Regions from separate parts of the Kitasatospora saccharophila genome, predicted to be linked through region 1. Evidence: riboswitches for the same ligand, from Rfam matches in the RefSeq annotation. Region 1 holds a riboswitch; the other holds the start of a gene.
The links. A riboswitch is a leader RNA that binds a small molecule or an ion and turns the genes downstream of it on or off. The one in region 1 is predicted to bind S-adenosylmethionine.
Positions count from the first base shown of each region.

Region 2: it holds a riboswitch for S-adenosylmethionine, as region 1 does, so the genes downstream of both, ABD345_RS24375 (aminotransferase class V-fold PLP-dependent enzyme) here and thrC (threonine synthase) in region 1, are expected to answer to the same signal.

Region 1 is NZ_BAAANS010000038.1:38,092-45,420, forward strand. Features, by position in the region: gene ABD345_RS25580 (alpha,alpha-trehalose-phosphate synthase (UDP-forming)) at 1-787, opposite strand, end outside; gene ABD345_RS25585 (glucosyl-3-phosphoglycerate synthase) at 965-1,963, opposite strand; SAM riboswitch class I at 2,102-2,229, shown strand; gene thrC (threonine synthase) at 2,247-3,527, shown strand; gene ABD345_RS25595 (MoaD/ThiS family protein) at 3,582-3,860, shown strand; gene ABD345_RS25600 (cold-shock protein) at 4,484-4,690, shown strand; gene groL (chaperonin GroEL) at 5,050-6,672, shown strand; gene ABD345_RS25610 (Uma2 family endonuclease) at 6,784-7,329, shown strand, end outside.
Region 2 is NZ_BAAANS010000035.1:52,790-60,118, forward strand. Features, by position in the region: gene ABD345_RS24365 (rhomboid family intramembrane serine protease) at 108-911, shown strand; gene ABD345_RS24370 (Lrp/AsnC ligand binding domain-containing protein) at 908-1,189, shown strand; gene ABD345_RS24375 (aminotransferase class V-fold PLP-dependent enzyme) at 1,205-2,578, opposite strand; SAM riboswitch class IV at 2,627-2,744, opposite strand; gene trpD (anthranilate phosphoribosyltransferase) at 2,908-3,981, opposite strand; gene ABD345_RS24385 (response regulator) at 4,125-4,550, opposite strand; gene ctaE (aa3-type cytochrome oxidase subunit III) at 4,856-5,476, shown strand; gene qcrC (cytochrome bc1 complex diheme cytochrome c subunit) at 5,568-6,389, shown strand; gene qcrA (cytochrome bc1 complex Rieske iron-sulfur subunit) at 6,398-7,329, shown strand, end outside.

The sequences.
Region 1 (7,329 bases):
CGTGCACGCCGAGCCGGGTGGTGCGGCCGCCGTGCGTGACGGTGAGGGCGTCCCGGTCGACCTGCGCGCCGAGGACGGCCTCGCAGCAGTCGGCGAAGGCGAGGGCCCAGCGGCGGGTGAGGAAGGCGGCCCGGTCGGCGCCGAGGATGCCTTCGAGGACGGCGGCGGCGACGTCGTCGGGCAGCAGCCGGTAGTAGTCCGGCGGGGCCCAGGGGGTGTGCGAGAAGTGGCCGATCCGCAGGTCCGGACGGAGTTCCCGGAGCAGCGCGGGGGCGAGCGAGAGGTGGTAGTCCTGCACCAGGACGGCCGCGCCGGGGGCGGCCTCGGCGGCGAGGGCCTCGGCGAAGGCGGCGTTGTACGCCCGGTAGGCGGCCCACTCGGTGCGGAAGCCGGCGTCGAAGGCGGGCTGCACGGGCGTCTGGTAGAGCAGGTGGTGGACGAACCAGAGGGTGGAGTTGGCGACGCCGTTGTAGGCGCGGGCGAAGGTCTCCGGGTCGATGTCCAGCATCCGGACGGCCTGCCCGCCGACGTCGTGCCCGGCCCGGTCGAGGCGCCCGTCGGGGGCCTGCCGGGCGGCGGTGCGGTCGGCGTCGGAGAGCGCGGCGCAGACCCAGACCGCGTTCGGGTCGTCGATCGCGGATAGCCCGGAGACCAGCCCGCCGCCGCCTCTGCGGAGGGTCAGCGAGCCGTCGTCCTCCGTGCGGAAGGACACCGGGCCGCGGTTGGAGGCCACCAGGATCGGGGCGGCTCCGGACTGCTGGGGGCGTTCGGACGCGTGATCGGCCATGTAGCCAACCTTGCCGCGCGATCAGCCGACCAAACCACTCGGCGCGGCCCGTCGTGGGTGAACTCTCGGTGCCGGCCGCCGCTCCCGGAGCCGTCCGGGGGCCGGAACCGCGGGCCGGAACCGGGGGCCGGAACCGCGGGCCGGAACCGCGGGCCGGGACGGGCGCGGGGCGGCGGCTCAGCGGTCGCGGTACTCGGGGAGGGTGGCCACCGGGGGCCGTTCGGTGGCCGGGACGGGGTGGGTGCGCGGGGTGAAGCCCGCCGCGGTGCGGCTGTACTGGGTGAGCAGCGGGCGGACCAGGTCCGGGTCGGCCTTGAGGCGGTGGGTGCGGTCCAGGCGTTCCAGCGCGGTGCGGTAGATGGTGGCGGCCATCCGGCCGAGGGCCTGGCCGTCCTGGTGCCGGTGGTGCCGCACGCCGACGTCGACCTGGGCCAGCGCGTCCAGGCCGGCCAGCTCCAGGGCGTCGACCAGCAGGCCCAGCTCGACGCCGTAGCCGGTCGGGAAGGGCAGCCGCTCCAGCAGCGCCCGGCGGGCCGCGTACTCGCCGCCGAGGGGCTGGACGAAGCCGGCGAGCTGCGGCCAGTGCAGGCTGAGCAGCGGGCGGGCGACCAGTTCGGTGACCCGGCCGCCGCCGGCCGGGACGACGGCGCCGTCGGCCTCGAAGGGGCGGTCGTACATGGCCTTGACCAGTTGCAGGGCCGGGTCGGTGAGCAGCGGGCCGATGATGCCGGAGACGAAGGCCGGGTCGAACTCGCGCAGGTCGGCGTCGACGAAGCAGACGATCGCGCCGCTGGTGGCGAGCAGCGAGCGCCACAGCACCTCGCCCTTGCCGGGCTCGGCGGGCAGCCGGGGCAGGATCTCGTCCCGGTGCACCACCCGGGCGCCGGCGGCGGCCGCGGCGGCGGCGGTGCCGTCCCGCGAGCCGGAGTCGACCACCACCAGCTCGTCCACCAGCGGGACGCGTTCGACCAGCTCGGTGCGGATCGCGGTGACGATCTCGCCGACGGTGGACTCCTCGTCCAGGGCGGGCAGCACCACGCTGACCGTGCCGGCCGGGCCGGCGGCCCGTTTGGCGGCCAGCAGCAGGTCGAGCGGCCGGTCGGCGGCCGTCCACGAACGGCGGCGCAGCCAGTCGGCCACCTCCGGCAGTACCCCGGGCTCGGGCTGCTCCGGCAAGTCTCGCTCCCTGTCTCGGTTCGTCTCGGGTGTCGGACGCGGGGGTGGGTCCGCCCGGGCCTTCGGATACAGTCTTCGTACTGCGACCGTGCCTTCGCACGCGGGGGTCGCTCGCAGCGTACGACCACAACTTCACAGAGCTCATCCAGAGGGACTGAGGGAACGGCCCGTTGAAGTCCCGGCAACCCTCCCGCACGGCCAGCAGGCCGGGCGGGACAGGTGCCAATTCCGTCCCGGACGCGACCGCGATCCGGGGAAGATGAGGAGAAAGGGCCTCGCCACCATGGCTGTTGACACCGCCGCATCCACCGCCGTTGACCTCGGTCCCGCGACCGCGCTGTCCTGTCGCGAGTGCGGTGCGCGCTCCCCGCTCGGTCCGGACTTCGCCTGTCTCGAGTGTTTCGGCCCGCTGGAGATCGCCTACGACTACGCGGGCTACGACGCGGAGGAGCTGCGCAAGCGGATCGAGGCCGGCCCGGCGTCGATCTGGCGCTACGCCCCGCTGCTGCCCGTCCCGGCCGACGTGGCCGACAAGCCGAACCTGAACCCGGGCTGGACCCCGCTGGTGAAGGCCGACAACCTGGGCCGCGAGCTGGGCTTCACCGGCCAGCTGTACGTCAAGGACGACTCGGGCAACCCGACCCACTCCTTCAAGGACCGGGTGGTGGCCTGCGCGATCGAGGCCGCCCGCGCCTTCGAGTTCACCACCCTCTCCTGCTCCTCCACCGGCAACCTGGCCGGCGCGGTGGGCGCCGCGGCCGCCCGGGCCGGCTTCAAGTCCTGCGTGTTCATCCCGCACGACCTGGAGCAGGGCAAGGTCGTGATGGCCGGGGTGTACGGCGGCGAGCTGGTCGGCATCGACGGCAACTACGACGACGTGAACCGCTTCTGCTCCGAGCTGATCGGCGACCCGGCCGGCGAGGGCTGGGGCTTCGTGAACGTCAACCTCCGCCCGTACTACGGCGAGGGCTCCAAGACCCTGGCCTTTGAGATCTGCGAGCAGCTCGGCTGGCGGCTGCCCGACCAGATCGTCATCCCGATCGCCTCCGGCTCCCAGCTCACCAAGATCGACAAGGGTCTGCAGGAGCTGATCAAGCTCGGCCTGGTCGAGGACAAGCCGTACAAGATCTTCGGCGCCCAGGCCGAGGGCTGCTCCCCGGTCTCCGTCGCCTTCAAGGCCGGCCGCGACGTGATCAAGCCGGTCAAGCCGGACACCATCGCCAAGTCGCTGGCGATCGGCAACCCGGCCGACGGCCCGTACGTGCTGGACATCGCCCGCCGCACCGGCGGCGCGGTCGAGGACGTCACCGACGCCGAGGTGGTCGAGGCGATCAAGCTGCTCGCCCGCACCGAGGGGATCTTCGCCGAGACCGCGGGCGGCGTCACCGTGGGCGTGCTGAAGAAGCTGGTCGAGACCGGCCAGCTGGACCCGTCCAAGGAGACCGTCGCGATCAACACCGGCGACGGCCTCAAGACCCTCGACGCGGTCTCCGACGCCGGCATGGCCGCCGTGATCCGCCCGACGCTGGAGTCCTTCCGCGCCGCCGGCCTCGCCACCGCCTGACACCCAGCCGCAGGACACCCCCCCACGCCCCGACCCCACGCCCGAGGAGCCCGCATGAGCGCCAACGTCCGCATCCCGACCATCCTGCGCACCTACACCGGCGGCGCCGCCGAGGTGACCGCCGAGGGCGCCACCCTGGCCGCCCTCATCGCGGACCTGGAGGCGAACCACGCCGGCATCGCCGCCCGCCTGCTGGACGACACCGGCAAGCTGCGCCGCTTCGTCAACGTGTACGTGAACGACGACGACGTGCGCTTCGCCGAGGGCCTGGAGACCGAGATCAAGGACGGCGCCTCGGTGTCGATCATTCCGGCGGTGGCCGGCGGCTGCTGACCGCCCCGCATTCCCGCGGCCGCCGTTTGGTTCGGAATTCAATTTTCCGGACCGGACGGCGGCTTCGTGTTCGGCCGGGCTCATTGCCCCGGTTACCTGCGGTTTTCCCGCCGGGCGGGGCGGCGGAATTCCGCCGGGGGTCGGGGAGTAGAGTTCCGGTCAGGTCCGTTACCCCCCACGGCCCGGTTCAATCCCCCTTTTTCTGCACCGCCCCGCGCCTCCCCGCCCCGCACCGCACCGCGCCCCGCCCGTGCAGGACCCCGCTCCGCCCCGCCCGTCGGGACCGGCGCCGGCCCGGCCCGCCGCCCTTTCTCGCCCGACGCGGCCCGGTGCCGCCCGTTCTGTCAGGCCGCCGTCAGAATTGTTCCGGCGTTTTGCGGTGCCGCGTCCGATATGTCCAGTGGCAATTGTCGGGCGGTGCGCCTTTCGCCCCGGCATATCCCCTGCGGGGCCCGGAGTTTCCCCGGAAATTGGGCCTGTTGCAGAGGGCGCATATCCGGATACATTCAGCCGCGACAGAGGCTGCGCCGTACGGGGGGGAGTCCCCAGGCCGGCCTTCCAGACCTCCGGGTCCGCGTCCCGCGGATCTCTGAAGGGCCAGCACAGCACAAGGGGAGTTCGGAATGGCTCAGGGCACCGTCAAGTGGTTCAACGCCGAGAAGGGCTACGGCTTCATCGCGGTCGACGGTGGAGCGGACGTGTTCGTCCACTACAGCGCGATCCAGATGGACGGCTACCGCACCCTGGAAGAGGGCCAGCGGGTCGAGTTCGAGATCTCGCAGGGTCAGAAGGGTCCGCAGGCCGACATGGTCCGCGCCGCCGGCGCCTGAGGCACCGGCTGACCGCACGGCCGCAGGCCGGGCACAGAACGCCACAGGCAGGCCCGCCCCGACGCGACGGCGTCCGGGGCGGGCCCGTCGGCTTTTCCGGGCGTTTCCCGGGCCCCGCAGCGCCCCCGCCGGGCCGCGCCGGGGCCCCGCCGGGGCCGTGGCAGGGCCCCAATGGGCTTGCACTCGCCACCCGAGAGTGCTAATCATTGGCGTTAGCACTCACCGTGTGAGAGTGACAAACGGACCGGGCCGGTGAGGCCCCGGAAGCGGTAGGGGAAGGGACCCCCGCTCTCCTGGGCCGTCCGTCGCGGGCACCCCTTGGTCCGAGCAGTCGACCGTGTCCCGGAGGACCACTTCTGATGGCCAAGATCATCGCCTTTGACGAGGAAGCCCGCCGCGGCCTTGAGCGTGGCATGAACCAGCTTGCCGACGCCGTGAAGGTCACGCTCGGCCCCAAGGGTCGCAACGTCGTCCTGGAGAAGAAGTGGGGCGCCCCCACGATCACCAACGACGGTGTCTCCATCGCCAAGGAGATCGAGCTCGAGGACCCGTACGAGAAGATCGGCGCCGAGCTGGTCAAGGAGGTCGCCAAGAAGACCGACGACGTCGCGGGTGACGGCACCACCACCGCCACCGTGCTCGCCCAGGCGCTCGTCCGCGAGGGTCTGCGCAACGTCGCCGCCGGCGCCAACCCGATGGCCCTCAAGCGCGGCATCGAGAAGGCCGTCGCCGCCGTCTCCGACCAGCTGCTGGCCCAGGCCAAGGACGTGGAGACCAAGGAGCAGATCGCCTCCACCGCCTCCATCTCGGCCGCCGACACCCAGATCGGCGAGCTCATCGCCGAGGCCATGGACAAGGTCGGCAAGGAAGGCGTCATCACCGTCGAGGAGAGCAACACCTTCGGCCTGGAGCTCGAGCTCACCGAGGGCATGCGCTTCGACAAGGGCTACATCTCCGCCTACTTCGCCACCGACCTGGAGCGCATGGAGGCGAGCTTCGAGGACCCGTACATCCTCATCGCCAACTCCAAGATCTCCTCGGTCAAGGACCTGCTCCCGCTGCTGGAGAAGGTCATGCAGAGCGGCAAGCCGCTCGTCATCATCGCCGAGGACGTCGAGGGCGAGGCCCTGTCGACCCTGGTCGTGAACAAGATCCGCGGCACCTTCAAGTCCGTCGCCGTCAAGGCCCCGGGCTTCGGCGACCGCCGCAAGGCCATGCTCGGCGACATCGCCATCCTGACCGGCGGCACCGTGATCTCCGAGGAGGTCGGCCTCAAGCTGGAGAACGCCGGCGTCGACCTGCTCGGCACCGCCCGCAAGGTCGTCATCACCAAGGACGAGACCACCATCGTCGACGGCGGCGGCGACAGCGACCAGGTCGCCGGCCGGGTCAACCAGATCCGCGCCGAGATCGAGAACTCCGACTCGGACTACGACCGCGAGAAGCTCCAGGAGCGCCTCGCCAAGCTGGCCGGCGGCGTGGCCGTCATCAAGGCCGGCGCGGCCACCGAGGTCGAGCTCAAGGAGCGCAAGCACCGCATCGAGGACGCGGTGCGCAACGCCAAGGCCGCCGTCGAGGAGGGCATCGTCGCCGGTGGCGGCGTCGCCCTGCTGCAGGCCGGTGTCGCGTTCGACAAGCTGGAGCTGGAGGGCGACGAGGCCACCGGTGCCAACATCGTCCGCGTGGCCCTGGAGGCCCCGATCAAGCAGATCGCGACCAACGCCGGCCTCGAGGGCGGCGTCGTGGTCGAGAAGGTCCGCAACCTGCCCGCCGGCCACGGCCTGAACGCCGCGACCAACGAGTACGTCGACCTGGTCGCCTCCGGCATCATCGACCCGGCCAAGGTCACCCGCTCCGCGCTGCAGAACGCCGCCTCCATCGCGGCGCTGTTCCTCACCACCGAGGCCGTCATCGCCGACAAGCCGGAGAAGGCCGCCGCGGCCGCCGGCGGCGGCATGCCGGGCGGTGACATGGACTTCTGATCCCCTTCGGGATCCGACGTTCCACGCGTTCGCTCGTGAGGGCGGCCTCCTTCGGGGGGCCGCCCTCGCGGCGTTCTCGCCGGGGTCACCCCTTCGTGGGACGCTGGGGCCATGGACGGTTTCGGCGGCTCCGGGTCGGACTACCTTGAGGGCGAACAGCGTCATGAGGAAGAGGGGAGGCCGACGATGGCGGTCATGGCGGTCGAGTCGGGCCAGCAGTGGTCCTATCTGCTGGACACCTGGCGGGAGCTGGACGCCCCCGAGGGCTGGCGCGCCGAGATCGAGGGAGGCCGGATTCAATTGGTGCCACCGCCGGGCAATCAGCACAACCGCATTGCCCAAAAGATCAGCCGGGTTCTAGGACGGCATCTGCCGGACGAGGTCGGCGTCTACCAGACGCTCGGAACACGGATCGCCAGGTTGGAAAAGCTGTACATTCCCGACCTGGTGGTGGTGGAGGAAGCACTCATCCCCGCAGAGGACAACGATCCGATCGACGCGTCGGACATCCTGATGGCCGTCGAGGTCACCTCGCGCAGCACGGCCCGGCAGGACCGGACGAAGAAGCTCTGGGGCTACGCGCACGCGCCCGTCCCGCTGTACCTGCTGGTCGACCGTTTCGACCAGCCGGGGCCGACGGTGACGCTCTACTCGGAG
Region 2 (7,329 bases), on a different contig from region 1:
TATTGCCTGCCGCCGGACGGACGGATCACCGGTCCACAGCCCGGACGCTCACCCGGCCGGAGCAGCGCCCGGTGTCGCGGGTGCGCCCCCGAGGAATGCTGACCGGCATGGTGCTCTCCGCCCCCGCCCGGGCCGGTTCGCCGGCGGCCGAGCGGGCCGTCCGCACCCCGGTCGCCACGTACCTGCTGATCGCGCTGGCCGCACTGGTCATGCTGGCCGGTCCGGCCGGCCTCAACCCGCTGTACGGCAGCGGCGACGCGCGCGCCTGCGCCGAGCAGCGCTACGAGCACCGCTGGGGCGCGGTCCCGGCCGAGCTGCTCGGCGGGCACCCGCTGACGGCGGCCCAGCTGTCGGCGCTCCCCCCGGCGGCGCCCGGCTGCGTGCTGCCCGCCACCCCCGGCAAGATCCCCGAACTGTCGGCGCTGACCGCGCTGTTCGTCCACGCGGGCTGGCTGCACCTGATCGGCAACCTGCTGTTCCTGTTCGTCTTCGGCCCGGCGGTGGAGGCCCGGCTGGGCCGGATCCGCTTCCTGACCGGCTACCTGGCGATCGGCGTGCTGGCCACCTACGGCTACGCGCTGGCCGAGTCGGGCACCCCGGACGCGGTGCGGGCGCTGGTCGGCGCGTCCGGCGCGATCGCGGGGGTGCTGGGCGCGTACCTGCGGCTGTACCCGAGGGGTCGGGTGACCGCGCTGGTGCCGCTGCTGCTGTTCCTGCCGCTGCGCCTCCCGGCCTGGCTGGTGCTCGGCCTGTGGTTCGTCCTGCAGTTCTGGTCGGTCACCTCCGGCGGCGACGGGGTGGCGTACCTGGTGCACGTGATCGGCTTCGTGACGGGCTGGTTGTTCGCCTGGGCCGCCCGTCCGGCGGGCGATACCCTGGGCGCACCTTCTCGAACAGGAGTTGCTCAGTGATCACCGCGATCGTCCTCATCAACACCGACGTCGACCGGATCCCCGAGATCGCCGAGGCGATCGCCGCCATCGAGGGCGTCAGCGAGGTCTACTCCGTCACCGGCACCTACGACCTGGTCGCGATGGTCCGGGTCCGGGGCCACGAGGACCTGGCCGAGGTCATCCCCGGCCGCCTCAACAAGGTCCCGGGCGTCACCAACACCGAGACCCACATCGCCTTCCGCACCTACTCCCAGCACGACCTGGAGGCCGCGTTCTCGCTCGGCCTGGACGGCTGAGCCCCCGGCGGCGCCTCAGTGCTGCTGGGTGTCGACGACGCAGCGGCCGCCCTCGTTGCGGTAGCTCCACTTCGCGCCGTCGCTGACCAGCTCGCGCACGGCGGTCAGGAACCGGTCCAGGTGCTCGACCGGGGTCCCGGCGCCGAAGCTGACCCGGATCGCGTTCAGGCTGCGCTCGCCGGGCAGCGAGGACTCCGGCGCCCCGCACACCGCCTCTTGGTGGGGAGCGGCCCCCGGTTCCCCGCCCAGCAGGGTGCGCACCAGCGGGTGCGCGCAGAACAGCCCGTCCCGGACGCCGATGCCGTACTCGGCGGACAGCGCGGCCGAGAAGTGCGAGCTGTTCCAGCCGCGCACCACGAACGAGACCACGCCGACCCGGTCGGAGCCCTCGCCGAACAGGTTGAGCACCCGCACCTCGGGGATCCCCGCCAGGCCCTCGGTCAGCTTCGCCACCAGCGCCCGCTCCCGGGCCTCCAGCTCCTCGAAGCCCGCCTCGTCCAGCGCCCGGCAGGCCGAGGCGATCGCGTACGCGCCGATCACGTTCGGCGAACCGGCCTCGTGCCGCGCCGGGCCGGTGTGCCACTCGACCGCCACCGAGCCGTCCAGCTCCCGGGCCACCGTCCGGCTCGCCCCGCCGCCGGCCAGGTACGGCTCCGCCGCGTCCAGCCAGTCGGAGCGGCCCGCCAGCACGCCGGCGCCGAACGGCGCGTACAGCTTGTGCCCGGAGAACGCCACCCAGTCGACGCCCGACTCCCGCACCGAGACCCGGTGGTGGGGCGCCAGCTGGGCCGCGTCCAGCACCACCCGGGCGCCGTACCGGTGCGCGACCTCGGTCAGCTCCTTCACCGGCCACAGTTCGCCGGTGACGTTCGACGCCCCGGTCACGCAGAACAGCTTCGGACCCTCGGACGCGCCCAGCAGCGCCTCCTCCAGCGCCGCCACCGCCTCGGCGTGCGAACGCGGCGCCCGCAGGTAACGCACCGCCAGGCCCTCGCGCCGCCACGGCAGCAGCGAGGCGTGGTGCTCGGTCTCGAACGCGAACACCTCGGTCCCGGCCGGGACCGCCCCCGCGAGCAGGTTCAGCGAGTCGGTGGTCGCCCGGGTGAACACCACCTGGTCCCCGTCCCGCAGGTCCAGGAACTCGGCGACGGTCCGCCGGCTCTGCTCGAACAGGTCGGTCGACAGCTGCGACAGGTAGCCGGCCCCGCGGTGCACCGACCCGTAGTACGGCGCGTACGCCGCGACGTCGTCCCACACCCGCTTCAGCGCCGGGGCGCTCGCCGCGTAGTCCAGCGCCGCGTACCCGACCTTCTCGCCGGAGGCCAGCGGAACCTCGACGTCCGCGCCCAGTACCGCCAGCGGCTCGCAGATCTCGGTGGCAACAGACATGGGTGCACTCCTCCACGGGGTCAGGACCCCGGAAGTGCACCCACCGGAAGTCCGCGCTTGCCACGCGGACCTGTCGCCGCGCAGCCCGGTCCTCACCCAGGGCACCCCGCCACGGACGGAGGGTTGCCGGACAGCCAGCTGGGGCTTCGCGCTGTCACTCATGACCTGGCGAAGAGATTACACGACACCCACCCCGTCTCAACACCCGTCCACATGGCGGAACGGCGGGATGCGCAATCAGGGGCCCGGGGGACTGTCGGCAGACGAGCATGCACCACCAGGGGCTCGGGGAACGGCGAGTCCCTGGTGGTCGATCTCCCTGAATGTCCTCAGGCCTGCGTGGCCTCCGCCCAGCGCTTCAGCAGCTCCCCCGCCGCGCCGGAGTCGATCGCCGCCGTGGTGCGCACCATCGCCGCCGCGATCTGCTCGGTGAGCGGCGCCTCGCCCAGCTCCAGCGCGACCAGCGCGGCCGCGCTGTTGAGCAGGACGGCGTCCCGCACCGGCCCGCGCTCGCCGTTCAGCACCCGGCGGGCGACGTCCGCGTTGTACTCGGGGTCCGCGCCGCGCAGCGCCTCGATGCCGACCAGGTCGATCCCGACGTCCCGCGGGTCGAACGCGGTCTCCGTCACCTCGCCGCCGCGGATCACCCAGACGTGGGAGGTGGTGGTGACGGTCAGCTCGTCGAGCCCGTCGTCGCCGCGGAAGACCAGGCCCTGCGCGCCGCGCCGGGCCAGCACGCCGGCGATCAGTCCGGCCAGCCGGGTGTCGAAGCAGCCGACGGCGTGCGAGGTGACCTTCGCCGGGTTGGTGAGCGGGCCGAGGATGTTGAAGACCGTGGGGACGGCCAACTCGGCGCGCGCCTGGGCGGTGTGCCGCATCGAGGGGTGGAACTTGGCGGCGAAGCAGAAGGTCAGGCCGACCTCCTCGGCCGTCGCCGCGACCCGCTCCGCGGAGAGGTCCAGGTTGACGCCGAGCCGCCCGAGCACGTCCGAGGAGCCGGAGGCGGAGGAGGAGGCCCGGTTGCCGTGCTTGACGACCTTGGCGCCGGCCGCGGCCGCGACCACCGCGGACATGGTGGAGATGTTGACGGTCTTGGCCCGGTCGCCGCCGGTGCCGACGATGTCGACGGCCGGCCCGGGGATGTCCAGCGGGAGGGCGTGCGCGTACATCGCCTCGACCAGGCCGGCGATCTCCTCGACCGTCTCGCCCTTGCCGCGCATGGCGATCAGGAAGCCGGCCACCTGCACGGGGCTGGCCTCGCCGCTCATGATCCGGTCCATCGCCCAGGCGGTGTCGGCCTGCGTGAGGTCGTCGCCCCCCAGCAGCGAGCTCAGCAGGTCGGGCCAGGTGCGGACCACCTGCGCGGGGTCGCTACCGCCGTTCGCAGAGTGCGCGTTCACCATGGCTGACTCCAGCTCTCGTCGTCGTCCCGGAGGGATCCCAGAGGAATGGACGTCAGCCTATCGAGCGAGCGGGGACGGCCGCCCGGGGTTGCCGTCCCCTTCTCTCCAGTTGAGACGCGGTGCCGGGACGACCCGCCGCCGGGTCAGCGCCCGGCGGGCGCCCGCCGGGCGAGCCGGGCCCGCAGCAGGGCGGTCGCGGCGTCGGCCAGCGCGACCGGGTCGACGGGGTGCGAGATGGCGGCGTCGGCCCGGCTCCAGGCGGCGAGCCAGGAGTCCTGCGGGCGGCCGATCACGACCAGGACCGGCGGGCAGCCGTAGATCTCGTCCTTCAACTGCCGGGTCAGGCCGAGCCCGCCGACGGGGGCGGCCTCGCCGTCCAGCACGCAGAGGTCGACGCCGCCCTTCTCCAGGGCGCGCAGCACCGCAGGGGCGGTGGCGCACTCCAGGTAGTCGAGGGCGGGGACGTCCGCGGCGGGCCGCCTGCCGAGGGCGAGGGTCACCTGCTCACGGGTGTTGCGGTCGTCGCTGTAGACGAGAACGGTGAGCGTCTCGTCGGAGTGCTGCGCCATGGCCCCTGCTTCCTGGTGCTCGTCCTCTTATATGTGTGCCCACGCCGGGCGGCCCCGACCGAACGGCCCAGTGTGACCCGGACCACGTCCTGGGACGGATGCTACTCCCGCGCGCCCGTCCTGCGGAGACCCCGACGCGATCTCGCTCAAGCCGCCGCGCCCTGGACTCACCCCACCGGCGCAGTGCGCTCACCCGCTCCGAACAACCGTCAGAAAACGGGCGGTGCGCGAGGCGGGCATACCTCACGCACCGGACACTCCGAGGGAGACCCCCCGACGTGAAGACGGAATAAGGGACCGACATAATGTCCGTCGTGGCGACAGCAACAGCAACAGAAACCGGACACGCGCACGGAGCGGTCAACAGGCCGAACCTGGTCAGCGTCGGAACCATTGTCTGGCTGAGCTCGGAGCTGATGTTCTTCGCGGCCCTGTTCGCGATGTACTTCACCCTCCGCTCGGTCAAGGGTGCCGAGTTCTGGCACGAGAAGGCCCATGCCCTCAACGTGCCGTTCTCCTCGGTCAACACCACGATCCTGGTGCTCTCCTCGCTCACCTGCCAGCTCGGCGTGTTCGCCGCCGAGCGCGGTGACGTGAAGAAGCTGCGCTCGTGGTTCACGATCACCTTCGTGATGGGCGCCATCTTCATCGGCGGCCAGATCTTCGAGTACACCGAGCTGGTCAAGAAGGACGGCCTCTCGCTGTCCTCCGACCCGTACGGCACGGTGTTCTACCTGACCACCGGCTTCCACGGACTCCACGTGACGGGTGGTCTGATCGCCTTCCTGCTGGTCCTCGGACGGACCTACGCGGCGCGGCGGTTCACCCACGAGCAGGCAACCGCGGCGATCGTGGTGTCGTACTACTGGCACTTCGTCGACGTCGTGTGGATCGGCCTGTTCGCGACCATCTACCTGATCAAGTAACAGCCGCCCCGCCCCTGACCCGGCGTCACCTCGACGCGTGGGAGTCGGGGGCAGGCTGCTGCCGACCAGATCCTGACACCGGGGTTATTCCGTGAAAAAGCTCTCCGCACGACGGCGCCACCCACTGGCGGCGGTCGTCGTCCTACTTCTCGCCCTGGCGGCCACCGGGGGGCTGTACGCCGCTTTCGCGCCCGCCGGGAAGGCGCAGGCCGACAGCTCCGCGCAGTCGCTCGCCATCGACGAGGGCAAGAAGCTCTTCGCCGTCGGCTGCTCCTCCTGCCACGGCCTGAACGGCCAGGGCACCTCCGACGGCCCGTCGCTGGTCGGCGTCGGCTCGGCCGCGGTCGACTTCCAGGTCGGCACCGGCCGCATGCCGGCCCAGCAGCCGGGCGCCCAGGTCCCGCGCAAGAAGAACATCTACTCGCAGGCCGAGATCGACCAGCTGGCCGCCTACGTGGCCTCGCTCGGCCCCGGCCCGGTCGTCCCGGGCAAGGAGCAGTACGAGCCGTCCACCGACGACGTCACCAACGCCGAGCAGGTCGCCAAGGGTGGCGAGCTGTTCCGCACCAACTGCGCCCAGTGCCACAACTTCGCCGGCAAGGGCGGTGCGCTGACCAACGGCAAGTACGCCCCGTCCCTCGAAGGCGTGGACGCGAAGCACATCTACGAGGCCATGCAGACCGGCCCGCAGAACATGCCCTCCTTCCCCGACACCACCATGCCGGAGGAGCAGAAGCGCGAGATCGTGGCGTTCGTCCGCCACACGAACGACGAGCCCAACCCGGGTGGTCTCGCCCTGGGCAGCCTCGGTCCGGTGACCGAGGGCCTGTTCGGCTGGATCTTCGGTCTCGGCACGCTGATCGCCATCGCGATCTGGGTCGCCGCCCACACCACCAAGGCCAAGAAGTCATGAGCCACGACATGTCAGAGAACCTGCCGGAGGCGCACGGCGCCTCCCACGGCACGGACGTCGTCTCCCACGACGACCCGTTCGCCGACCCGGGCCTGCCGGCCCACGAACCGCGTCGGACCGACATCGACGAGCGGGCCGCCAAGCGGGCCGAGCGCCAGGTGTCGCTGCTGTTCGTGGTCTCGATGCTGGCGACGATCGGCTTCATCGCGTCCTACGCGTCGATCGACGCCGACAAGCTGGTCTACATCTTCCCGCTGGGCAAGGTCAGCGCGCTGAACTTCGCCCTGGGCACGACCCTCGGCCTCGCGCTGTTCTGCATCGGCGCGGGCGCGGTCCACTGGGCCCGCACCCTGATGTCGGACCACGAGCTGCCGGCCGAGCGCCACGCGATCGAGGCCGACGACGACGTCCGCAACGACGTCATCGAGCAGTTCAAGACGGGTGCCGCGGAGTCCGGCTTCGGCCGCCGCAAGATGATCCGCAACACGCTGATCGGCTCGATGGCCCTGGTGCCGCTGGCCGGCGTGGTGCTGCTCCGCGACCTCGGCCCGACGCCGGGCAAGAAGCTGCTGCACACCGGCTGGGTCGACGCGAAGCCGAGCCAGCCGATCAAGCTCGTCAACATGAACACCAACGAGCCGATGAAGCCCGAGGACATCGTCCAGGGCTCGCTGACGTTCGCCAAGCCCGAGGGCCTGGAGGAGTCCGCCGAGGACTTCCAGCAGAAGATCGCCAAGGACGCGCTGATGATCGTCCGGATCGCTCCGGAGGACATCAAGGACAGCGAGTCCCGGGAGAAGGGCTTCGAGGGCATCCTCGCCTACTCGAAGATCTGCACCCACGTCGGCTGCCCGATCTCGCTGTACGAGCAGCAGACCCACCACGCGCTCTGCCCCTGCCACCAGTCGACCTTCGACCTGGCGGACGGCGCTCGCGTCAT